Regions from separate parts of the Streptomyces afghaniensis genome, predicted to be linked through region 2. Evidence: riboswitches for the same ligand, from Rfam matches in the RefSeq annotation. Region 2 holds a riboswitch; the other holds the start of a gene.
The links. Region 2 has a riboswitch for cyclic di-AMP ahead of ACH4G3_RS14485 (M23 family metallopeptidase). Riboswitches for the same ligand answer to the same signal wherever they lie in the genome.
Positions count from the first base shown of each region.

Region 1: another riboswitch for cyclic di-AMP. It lies ahead of ACH4G3_RS23465 (transglycosylase SLT domain-containing protein); the one in region 2 lies ahead of ACH4G3_RS14485 (M23 family metallopeptidase).

Region 1 covers NZ_JBIRGJ010000006.1:224,896-229,458, reverse strand. The annotation lists gene ACH4G3_RS23475 (LolA family protein) at 1-131, opposite strand, end outside; gene ACH4G3_RS23470 (polyprenyl synthetase family protein) at 362-1,372, opposite strand; cyclic di-AMP (ydaO/yuaA leader) riboswitch at 1,884-2,053, shown strand; gene ACH4G3_RS23465 (transglycosylase SLT domain-containing protein) at 2,057-2,821, shown strand; gene ACH4G3_RS23460 (HAD family hydrolase) at 2,785-3,633, opposite strand; gene ACH4G3_RS23455 (GNAT family N-acetyltransferase) at 3,805-4,563, shown strand, end outside.
Region 2 covers NZ_JBIRGJ010000003.1:885,779-890,341, reverse strand. The annotation lists gene ACH4G3_RS14490 (aldo/keto reductase) at 1-720, opposite strand, end outside; gene ACH4G3_RS14485 (M23 family metallopeptidase) at 827-1,858, opposite strand; cyclic di-AMP (ydaO/yuaA leader) riboswitch at 1,870-2,026, opposite strand; tRNA gene ACH4G3_RS14480 (tRNA-Met) at 2,324-2,397, opposite strand; gene ACH4G3_RS14475 (dihydrofolate reductase family protein) at 2,451-3,596, opposite strand; gene ACH4G3_RS14470 (MarR family winged helix-turn-helix transcriptional regulator) at 3,715-4,230, shown strand; gene ACH4G3_RS14465 (GTP cyclohydrolase II) at 4,373-4,563, shown strand, end outside.

The DNA.
Region 1 (4,563 bases), on a different contig from region 2:
AGCCCGATCGTCGCGGCCGCCACCCCCACCACCGTGACCGGGACGATGTACCGCGCGGCTTTGCGCCGCCCGGAGCGCTGCTCGTCGACCTCCCCGGCGGTCGTGCTGTCGTCGGATGCGTACGGTGCCATGTGTGCCCTACCTCCGTGATCGGCGGCGGCTGTCCGTGTCGTGCACGCACTCGTCCCTGAGCCGCCATTCTCACCCGAACTGGTGAGGAGTGGTGTTTTCCGTGGTGACTATCTGACCAAATCGGCCGGCGAGATACGTCAGACCCCGGGCTCAACTCCACGTACTGCTCCGGTATGACACGAGAGGGCTGCTTCTCCCCCGACCCGTAGGGGTCGTGGGGGAAAACGCGCTAGCCGGCCCGGTGCACCACGGCGTCGGACAGCTCCACCAGCGCCGTCTTCGCGGCGCACTCGGGCAGCGGTGCCAGCGCCGAGCGGGCGTCCTGGGCGTAGCGGACGGTGTCCCGCCGGGCCTGCTCCAGCGCCGGGTGGGCCCGCAGCAGGCGCAGGGCCTCGGCGTGCCGGTCGTCGTCGGTGAGGTCGGAGTCCAGCAGCTCGCACAGGGCGATGTCGTCCGCGAGCCCGAGCCGGGCCGCACGCTCACGCAGCCGCAGCACCGGCAGCGTGGGGATGCCCTCGCGCAGGTCGGTGCCGGGGGTCTTGCCGGACTCGTGGGAGTCGGAGGCGATGTCCAGGACGTCGTCCGCGAGCTGGAAGGCGACGCCGAGCCGCTCGCCGTACTGGGTCAGCACGTCCACGACCGTCTCGTCGGCGCCGGACATCATGGCGCCGAACCGGCAGGACACCGCCACCAGCGAGCCGGTCTTGCCGCCCAGCACGTCCAGGTAGTGCTCGACCGGGTCGCGGCCGTCCTGCGGTCCGGCCGTCTCCAGGATCTGCCCGGTCACCAGCCGCTCGAACGCCTCGGCCTGCACCCGCACCGCCTCCGGGCCGAGGTCGGCCAGGATGTGCGAGGCGCGGGCGAAGAGGAAGTCACCGGTGAGGACCGCGACGGAGTTGCCCCAGCGGGCGTTCGCGCTCGCCACCCCGCGCCGCACGGTGGCCTCGTCCATCACGTCGTCGTGGTACAGCGTGGCGAGGTGGGTCAACTCCACGACGACGGCCGACGGCACGATCCCGGGCGCGTACCGGTCGCCGAACTGGGCCGAGAGCATCACGAGCAGCGGACGGAACCGCTTGCCGCCGGCCCGGACCAGGTGCTGGGCGGCCTCCGTGATGAAGGGCACCTCACTCTTGGTGGCCTCGAGCAAGCCTTCCTCGACAGCCGCCAATCCGGCCTGGACATCGGCTTCCAGAGCCTGGTCCCGCACGCTCAGCCCGAACGGCCCGACGTCGGTCACGAGGGGTCTCCTGTCTGCTGGTGTCTGCCGGTGATCACGCGGTTTGTCGATAGGTCGCTGCCATCACTCGAGTCAGCGTATCCGGTCACGTTTCGATCACCACCAGCGCCCAGGGTTACAGGCCGGGTGGTATCCGATCACGACCGCCATGTTTTTGATCAGCTCATAAGAGCAGACATTTATCGACTTACCAGGAGGTAGTGACGTATGCACGATTTGCCGTGATGGATAAGCGAATTCCCCTTGGTGCAAATTGCCCCACGGACTCGTGATCAGTGAGTTGAATCACGTTATCCCCTGTGACATCCCACTCCGGCACCGACCCGTACCTCCTTCCGCCGCACGCAAGTTGAGCCTTGGCTTCAGCAAAGGATCAAGCGCCTCATAAGCCTCTGACCAAGGTCAACCGCTCGAGATGTGACTCCGGTGCTTGTTCCCGACATGTGCTCTCGCATACGTTCCGGGCCTGTCCGGCGGACGCCGAATCCTGCCGCCGCCCGGACGCCCCACACCATCCGACTCACTCACGCAGGGCAGGAGCGGGGGACCCAGGTAAGTCGCCGGTCCGCGCAGCGGAACGGCTCGGGGTGAAGCCGCGTACGGCACACAGCGCCGTAGGCGGCCGGGCACCTCCCGGCCCGAACCCGACAGCTCACCTCGCAGGCGCCGGAGAGGAACATCGCCATGCCCCGAGGCAAGCACCGTCGCCCCAGAAGCAGCCAGCTCACCCGCCGTGTCGCAGCCGTCGGCACCGGCGGAGCGGCACTCACCCTCCCGCTGCTCGGCGCGACGCAGGCCGGCGCCGCCCAGCCGGCCCAGAGCGCATCCGCCGTCGCGCAGTCCGTGCCGCAGGCCAAGACCTCCAAGTCCGTCACGTACACCGTCACCAAGGGCGACTCGCTCGCCCGCATCGCGGACAAATTCGACGTGTCGGGCGGCTGGAAGCAGCTCTACAAGGACAACCGCGCCGCCGTCGGCGACGACCCGAAGCTGATCCACCCGGGTCTGAAGCTGAAGGTGAAGACGGCCAAGACGGACGCCGTGAAGAAGACGGCCACCAAGTCCTCGGCCCCCGCCAAGCCGGCCGGCGGCGTCGCCCAGGCCACCCAGGCCTCCGCGAAGACCTACGCGAACAACCTGGACGGCTGGATCCGCGAGGCGCTGGACGTCATGGCGCAGAAGGGGATCCCGGGCTCGTACGACGGCATCTACCGCAACATCATGCGGGAGTCGTCCGGCAACCCCCTGGCGATCAACAACTGGGACTCGAACGCCGCCAAGGGCACCCCGTCCAAGGGTCTGCTCCAGGTCATCGACCCGACCTTCGCCGCCTACCACGTGCCCGGCACCTCCTTCGACCCGTACGACCCGGTCGCCAACATCACGGCGGCCTGCAACTACGCGGCGGCCCGCTACGGCTCGATCGACAACGTCAACGGCCCGTACTGAGCCGTCCCGCCCAGCAGCCGTTCGAGGACGACGGCGATGCCGTCGTCCTCGTTCGACAGGGTGATCTCGTCGGCCACGGCCTTGAGTTCGGGATGGGCGTTGGCCATGGCGACGCCGTGGGCGGCCCAGTCGAACATCGGGATGTCGTTGGGCATGTCCCCGAAGGCGACGGTGTCCGCCGGCCGCAGCCCCAGGTGCTCGGCGGCCAGCGCCAGGCCCGTCGCCTTCGTGACGCCGCACGGCTGGAGCTCGACCGTGCCGGGCCCCGACATCGTCACGGTCGCCAGTGAACCGACCACCGAGCGGGCCGTCGCCGCCAACTCGTCGTCGCTCAGGTAGGGGTGGCGCAGCAGCACCTTGCTGATGGGCGCGCCCCACAGGTCGTCGCGCCGGTCGACCCGCACCGCCGGCAGGGTCGGGTGCGGCATGAGGTAGCCCGGCTCGATGAGCGTGAGCCCGTCGACCCCGTCCTGGTCGACCGCGGCGTACACCTGCCCCACCTCGGCCTCGATCTTGCCGAGGGCGGTCTCCGCCAGTTCCCGGTCCAGGGTGATGGACCACAGCAGCCGGTCCGCGCCGGCGTCGTACACCTGCGCGCCCTGCCCGCACACCGCGAGCCCCGTACAGCCGAGGTCGTCCAGGAGCGGCCGCACTCTGGGCGCCGGCCGGCCCGTCACCACGAGGTGCTGGGCACCGGCGTCCGCCACCCGCGCGAGCGCGGCGAGGGACCGGTCGGACAGGGTGTCGTCGCCGCGCAGCAGCGTCCCGTCCAGGTCGGTGGCGATGAGTGAATATGCGATGGGTGCGGCCATGATCAGAGAATACGGACAGTGCGCCCTTTCGTTTCATCCCGCGGCGGACACCGATTGCCCGGTTGAAGGCCTCTGCACCAGTTGGCAACAACATGGTCCGCTACCTACCGTCGAGGCCGTCTCGGGCGGTACCTTCCAAGTGTCCAGGGGGGACTTGATCGGGGGGTCGGGTTGAGCAGTGGGCGTGTTCGTGTGGGTGTGCCCGGGGAGCTCGGCGAGGGGGAGAAGGAGCGCTGGCGCGCGCTGCGCGCGGCGTCGGAGACACCGCGCAACCCCTTCATGGAACCGGAGTTCACCGAAGCCGTCGGGCTGGTGAGGCCACAGGCACGGGTCGCGGTGGTGTACGAGGGGCTGGAGCCGGCCGGCTTCCTGCCCCATGAGCGGGGCCCGTTGGGGCAGGGCCGTGCGATCGGGCTGGGCGTCTCGGACACGCAGGGCGCGATCCTGCGGCCGGGGCTGCGGCTGGACACGGGCGAACTGCTGCGGCGCTGCTCGCTGTCGAGCTTCGCCTTCGACAACCTGGAGGCCGAGCAGCGGCTGTTCGTCCGGTACGCGGCCGAGGAGCACGCCACCTACGTCATCGACGTGGAGAAGGGCTACGAGACGTACGAGTCGGTGCTGCGCGCCCAGTCGCCGAAGTTCCTGAAGACCACCCTGGCCAAGGAGCGCAGGCTGGGCCGGCAGGTCGGCGAGCTGCGGTTCGTGTTCGACGAGCGTGAGCCGGCCGCGCTGCGCACGCTCATGGAGTGGAAGTCGGCGCAGTACCGAAGGACCGGCCGCCGGGACCGGTTCGCCCAGGAGTGGATCACCCGGCTCGTGGGGCGGCTGGCCGCGACCCGGGCACCGGAGTGCAGCGGCACGCTGTCCGTGCTGTACGCCGGTCAACGGCCGCTGGCCGCGCACTTCGGACTGCGCTCGGCGTCGGTCCTG
Region 2 (4,563 bases):
CAGGTGCTGGGCGGCACCGCCCGCCCGCGCGCTGTCGACGCTCGTACCGGGCCGGTACTTGCCGGTCAGGAAGCCCGACGCGAGCGCGTAGTACGGGACGGCCGCCAGGCCGGTCCGCTCGGCGAGGTCCTGGAGCTCGCCCTCGTAGGTGTCGCGGGAGACCAGGTTGTAGTGGGGCTGGAGGGCCACGTACCGGGCGAGCCCCTCCCGGTCGGAGAACTCCAGGGAGGTCCGCAGCCGCTCGGCGGAGATGTTGGAGGCGGCGATGTGCCGCACCTTCCCGGCCTTCACGAGTTCGTCGAGCGCGCCGATGATCTCCTCCACCGGCACGTCGGGCTTGTCGTAGTGGGTGTAGTACAGGTCGATGTAGTCGGTGCCGAGGCGCCGCAGGGAGGCGTCGGCGGCGGCCTTGATGTTGGCGGCGGACAGGCCCTGGAACTCGGGGTGCTGGCTGACCTTCGTGGCGACGACGACGTCCGCGCGGTTGCCGCGCGACGTCAGCCACTTGCCGAGGACGGTCTCGGACTCGCCTCCCTGGTTGCCTTCCGCCCACGCCGAGTAGACGTCGGCGGTGTCGACGAAGTTGCCGCCGGCGGCGGTGTACGCGTCCAGGACGGCGAACGACTGCGCCTCGTCGGCGGTCCAGCCGAAGACGTTGCCGCCGAGGGCGAGCGGGAAGACCTCGAGGTCGGAGGAGCCGAGCTTGCGAAGAGAAGTCATGCTCTGTGTCAACGGCCGTGCGGCGGAGGCTCATTCCGCAGCGGACGCAAAACTCCCGTAAACGCCCCCGGACGAAGCCCCCGCACGAGACCTGGAACGCCGGCGCTCAGACGTTCAGGCCCTTGCCCCGCAGCCAGGCCAGCGGGTCGATGCCGTTGCTGGAACCGCCGGTGTGGACCTCGAGGTGCAGGTGCGCCCCGGTGACGTTGCCGGTCGCGCCCACGCGTCCGATGACGTCACCCGTGCTGACCTTCTGGCCGACGCTGACGCCGATGGACGACTGGTGCGCGTACCAGATCTCCGTGCCGTCATCGAGGGTCAGGACCGTCTTGTAGCCGTACGAGCCGTTCCAGCCGGCCTCGGTGATGGTGCCGCTGTGCACCGCCTTGATCGGCGTGCCCGTGGGTGCGGCGAAGTCGAGGCCGGTGTGGTAGCCGGAGGACCAGTAGGCGCCGGCCTGGCCGAAGGTCGAGGTGAGGGTGTACGAGGAGGTCGGCAGTGTGTACTGCTTGGCGAGGGCGGCGAGCCGCTCGGCCTCGGCCTTCTTCCGGGCCTCCTCCTCCGCCTTCCTCTTGGCTTCGGCGGCCTTGGCCTTGGCTTCCTTCTCGGCCTTGGCAGCGGCCTCCGCGGCCGCCTTCTGGGCGGCTTCGGCGGCGTCCTGCGCGGCCTTGGTCTCGATCTGTTCCTGCTGGTGCTCGACCTGCGCCATGATCCGGGCGCGCAGCGCCTCACCGGCGCCGGAGGTGCCCTGCTCGGTGTCGGCGGACGCCGTGGCGAGGTCGCTGAGCGGGGTGGCGGAGCCCTCGGGGGTGTCGTCGTCCGAAATGAGGGAACCCACCGAGGGCAGGTCCGGAACGGAGATCGACACCGGCGGCTTGCCGGTCTGGGCGCTGGCCATGCCGCCCGCGCCCACGGCGGCTATGACGCCGACGCCCAGGACGGTGGAGCTGCGGGCGAGCCCTCCGCCGCGCTGCTTGGTGACGCGATGCCGGCCACGGATGGGGCGGATGGACTCCGCGGTGGGGTTCCATTCCTGGAACGGGCCCTCGTCGGTGCGGTGACCGCCGTAGCCGAAGGTCTCGGTGTCGCGCTGGTTCGGCGCGGACGGGGCCGCGGGGGCAGGCCGGTTGGACGCCACGTGGGCGTACTCCTTTCCTTCCTTCTCGCCTACCGGGTTAGCTGACGGGTTCGGAGCAGGAAGGTCTCCTACGCGCGTATACCGGCCGTGCTTCCACGGCGGCATCCGCTCGATTCACCCCAAGTGGTGGTTCCCCGGTTCCCTTTCGGGATTCGGCGCGTGCGCACGGAGCCGCCTTCTGTGACGGCTGGGACGACCGCGCTGCGTTATCGAACGTTAATAGACGCGCGGTGGGTATTCCAGCGGTTCCTCTTGATCATTAACCTTTTTCGCGCGGACCAACCTGCCATGACCAGCCTAAAACGGACGAGTTGACCGCCACCCAAGTGACTCACGGGTTTTGACGGTGTGTCAGTTGTGATGCGCAGCGGCGCGATTCACTCACCGACAGTAATGGCGAGCCCAGGGAAACGCGGAAAACACCGAGGGCCGGAACCCTTTCGGATTCCGGCCCTCGGCCTTCAGTAGCGGGGACAGGATTTGAACCTGCGACCTCTGGGTTATGAGCCCAGCGAGCTACCGAGCTGCTCCACCCCGCGTCGTTGTGACTCCAGTGTACGCCATCCGCGGGACCGCTCGCGCACACCGGTGCTCAGCGGCGGCTCAGCAGGTGTCGGTTCGGTGCCTTGGCCTGCTCCTCGTGCTCCGGGAGGACGACGACCTCGACTCCACCGGCCGCCAGGACGCCGCTGCCGTCGGCGCCCGCCACGAAGGTGTCCGGCTCGCGCCAGGCCGTGACCACACGCCGTACGCCCGCGTCGAGGATCAGCCGGGCGCAGGGTGCGGGGCGGGAGGCCCGGCGGGCGCAGGGCTCCAGGCTGCTGTAGACCGTCGCGCCGGCGAGCCCGGGGCCGGCCGGGTCGAGCTTGGCCAGGGCCGCCTCCTCGGCGTGCACGAGCGGGTCGCCGCCCTCGCGGGAGTGGCCGCGGGCCAGTTCCGTGCCGTCGGCCGCGACCACCACCGCGCCGACACTGAACGCCGTGTCCGACGGCGGGCACTGTGCCGCCAGTTCGCAGGCGAGGGCCAGCCAGTGGTGGTCGGCGGCGGCGGGGAGGGGGCCGGTGCCCGGGGCGGTCGGCTCGTAGCGCATCAGGACCACGTCCTCGATCCGCCGGGTCTCCAGCAGCCGGAGCCGGCCGGACTGGTAGCCGCCGGGGCCGAAGAGGCGGGGCGCCCCGGGGTCGCCCACGAAGAGCGGGGCGAGGACCAGCTGGAGTTCGTCGGCCAGGCCCTGGGTGAGGAGCTGGGTGTGGATCAGGCCGCCGCCCTCGACCATGAGCCGTCGTACGCCCCGGACGTCGTGCAGGTGGGTGAGGAGCCGCCGCCAGTCGAGGCCGGCGCCGAGCGGGACGACGTCGGTGGCATCGGTGGCGAGGCCGAGGGCACGGGCGCGTTCGGCACCCTGGTCGGTGGTGTAGAGGACCTTCTCGCCGCCGGTGTGCCAGAACCGTGCCGCCGGATCGAGGTCGCCGGAGCCGCTGACCGTGACCTTGAGGGGGTACTCCGGCAGGCCGGCCGCGGTCCGGGCGGCTCGCCGCTCGGGTGAGTTGACCAGCAGGCGCGGGTTGTCGGCGCGGACGGTGCCGGCGCCGATCAGGATCGCGTCGACGGACGCCCGGACCTCGTCGACCCGGTCGAAGTCGGCCGGGCTGGACAGGAGCAGGCGCTCGGGGCCGGTGTCGTCCAGGTAGCCGTCGAGGGAGACGGCGGCGGACAGCAGGACGTACGGATGGGGCATCGACGCTCCCGGCTCGTGGAAAACGGGCGACTGAGAAATCGGCGGACTGAGATCGGCTGAAAACGGCGGACTGACGGGCGGTCTTGGTTCAAGTTTGAAACAAACCTACACTGGCGGCATGACGACTCGCTGGCTCACCCCTGAGGAGCAACGCGCCTGGCGCGCGTACATCGCCGCCTCCTTGCTCCTGGAGGACGCGATCGACCGGCAGCTCCAGCAGGACGCCGGCATGCCGCACCTGTACTACTCCATCCTCTCGGTCCTGTCGGAGTCCCCGGAGCGGCGGCTGCGCATGACCGATCTCGCCGAGCGGCTGAAGATCACGCGCAGTCGGCTGACGTACGCGGTGACGCGGCTGGAGAAGGACGGCATGCTGCGGCGCGAGGCCTGCCGGTACGACAAGCGGGGCAGCATCGCGGCCCTGACGGACGACGGGTTCGCCGTACTGGACCGGGCGGCGCCCGGGCATGTCGAGACCGTGCGGAGCTTCCTGTTCGACCGGCTCAGCGAGGAGCAGGTGGGGCAGCTGGAGGAGATCTCCACGGCGATCGCGCAGGGGCTCCAGGAGGACGGGACGCGGCCGGCGTCGGACGACGTGCCGTGGCGACGGAGGTCCTCCTCGGCCTGTTCGTGACCCACCTCACACCGCACCCCGATCTCATTGCTTCAAATTTAAAGCAAGGGTAGGGTTCCGGACGTGGATCTGCTTCAAATCTGAAGCAGCCTGCAAGCCGACGGCTGTGCAGCCGAACAGGAACGGAACCCGGAGGCCCCGCATGCCCGACACCCCCGCTGTCCTCGCCACCCCGCGCTCCCGCGTCCGGGTCCCGCTGCGCTTCCACGACGGTTACGAGGTCGACGCCGAAGTCGTCACCTTCCACGGCCTGGCCGACGGCCAGGAACACGTGGCCGTCGTCCTGGGCGAGCCCGGCCCGGTTCCGCTGGTGCGGCTGCACTCCGAGTGCCT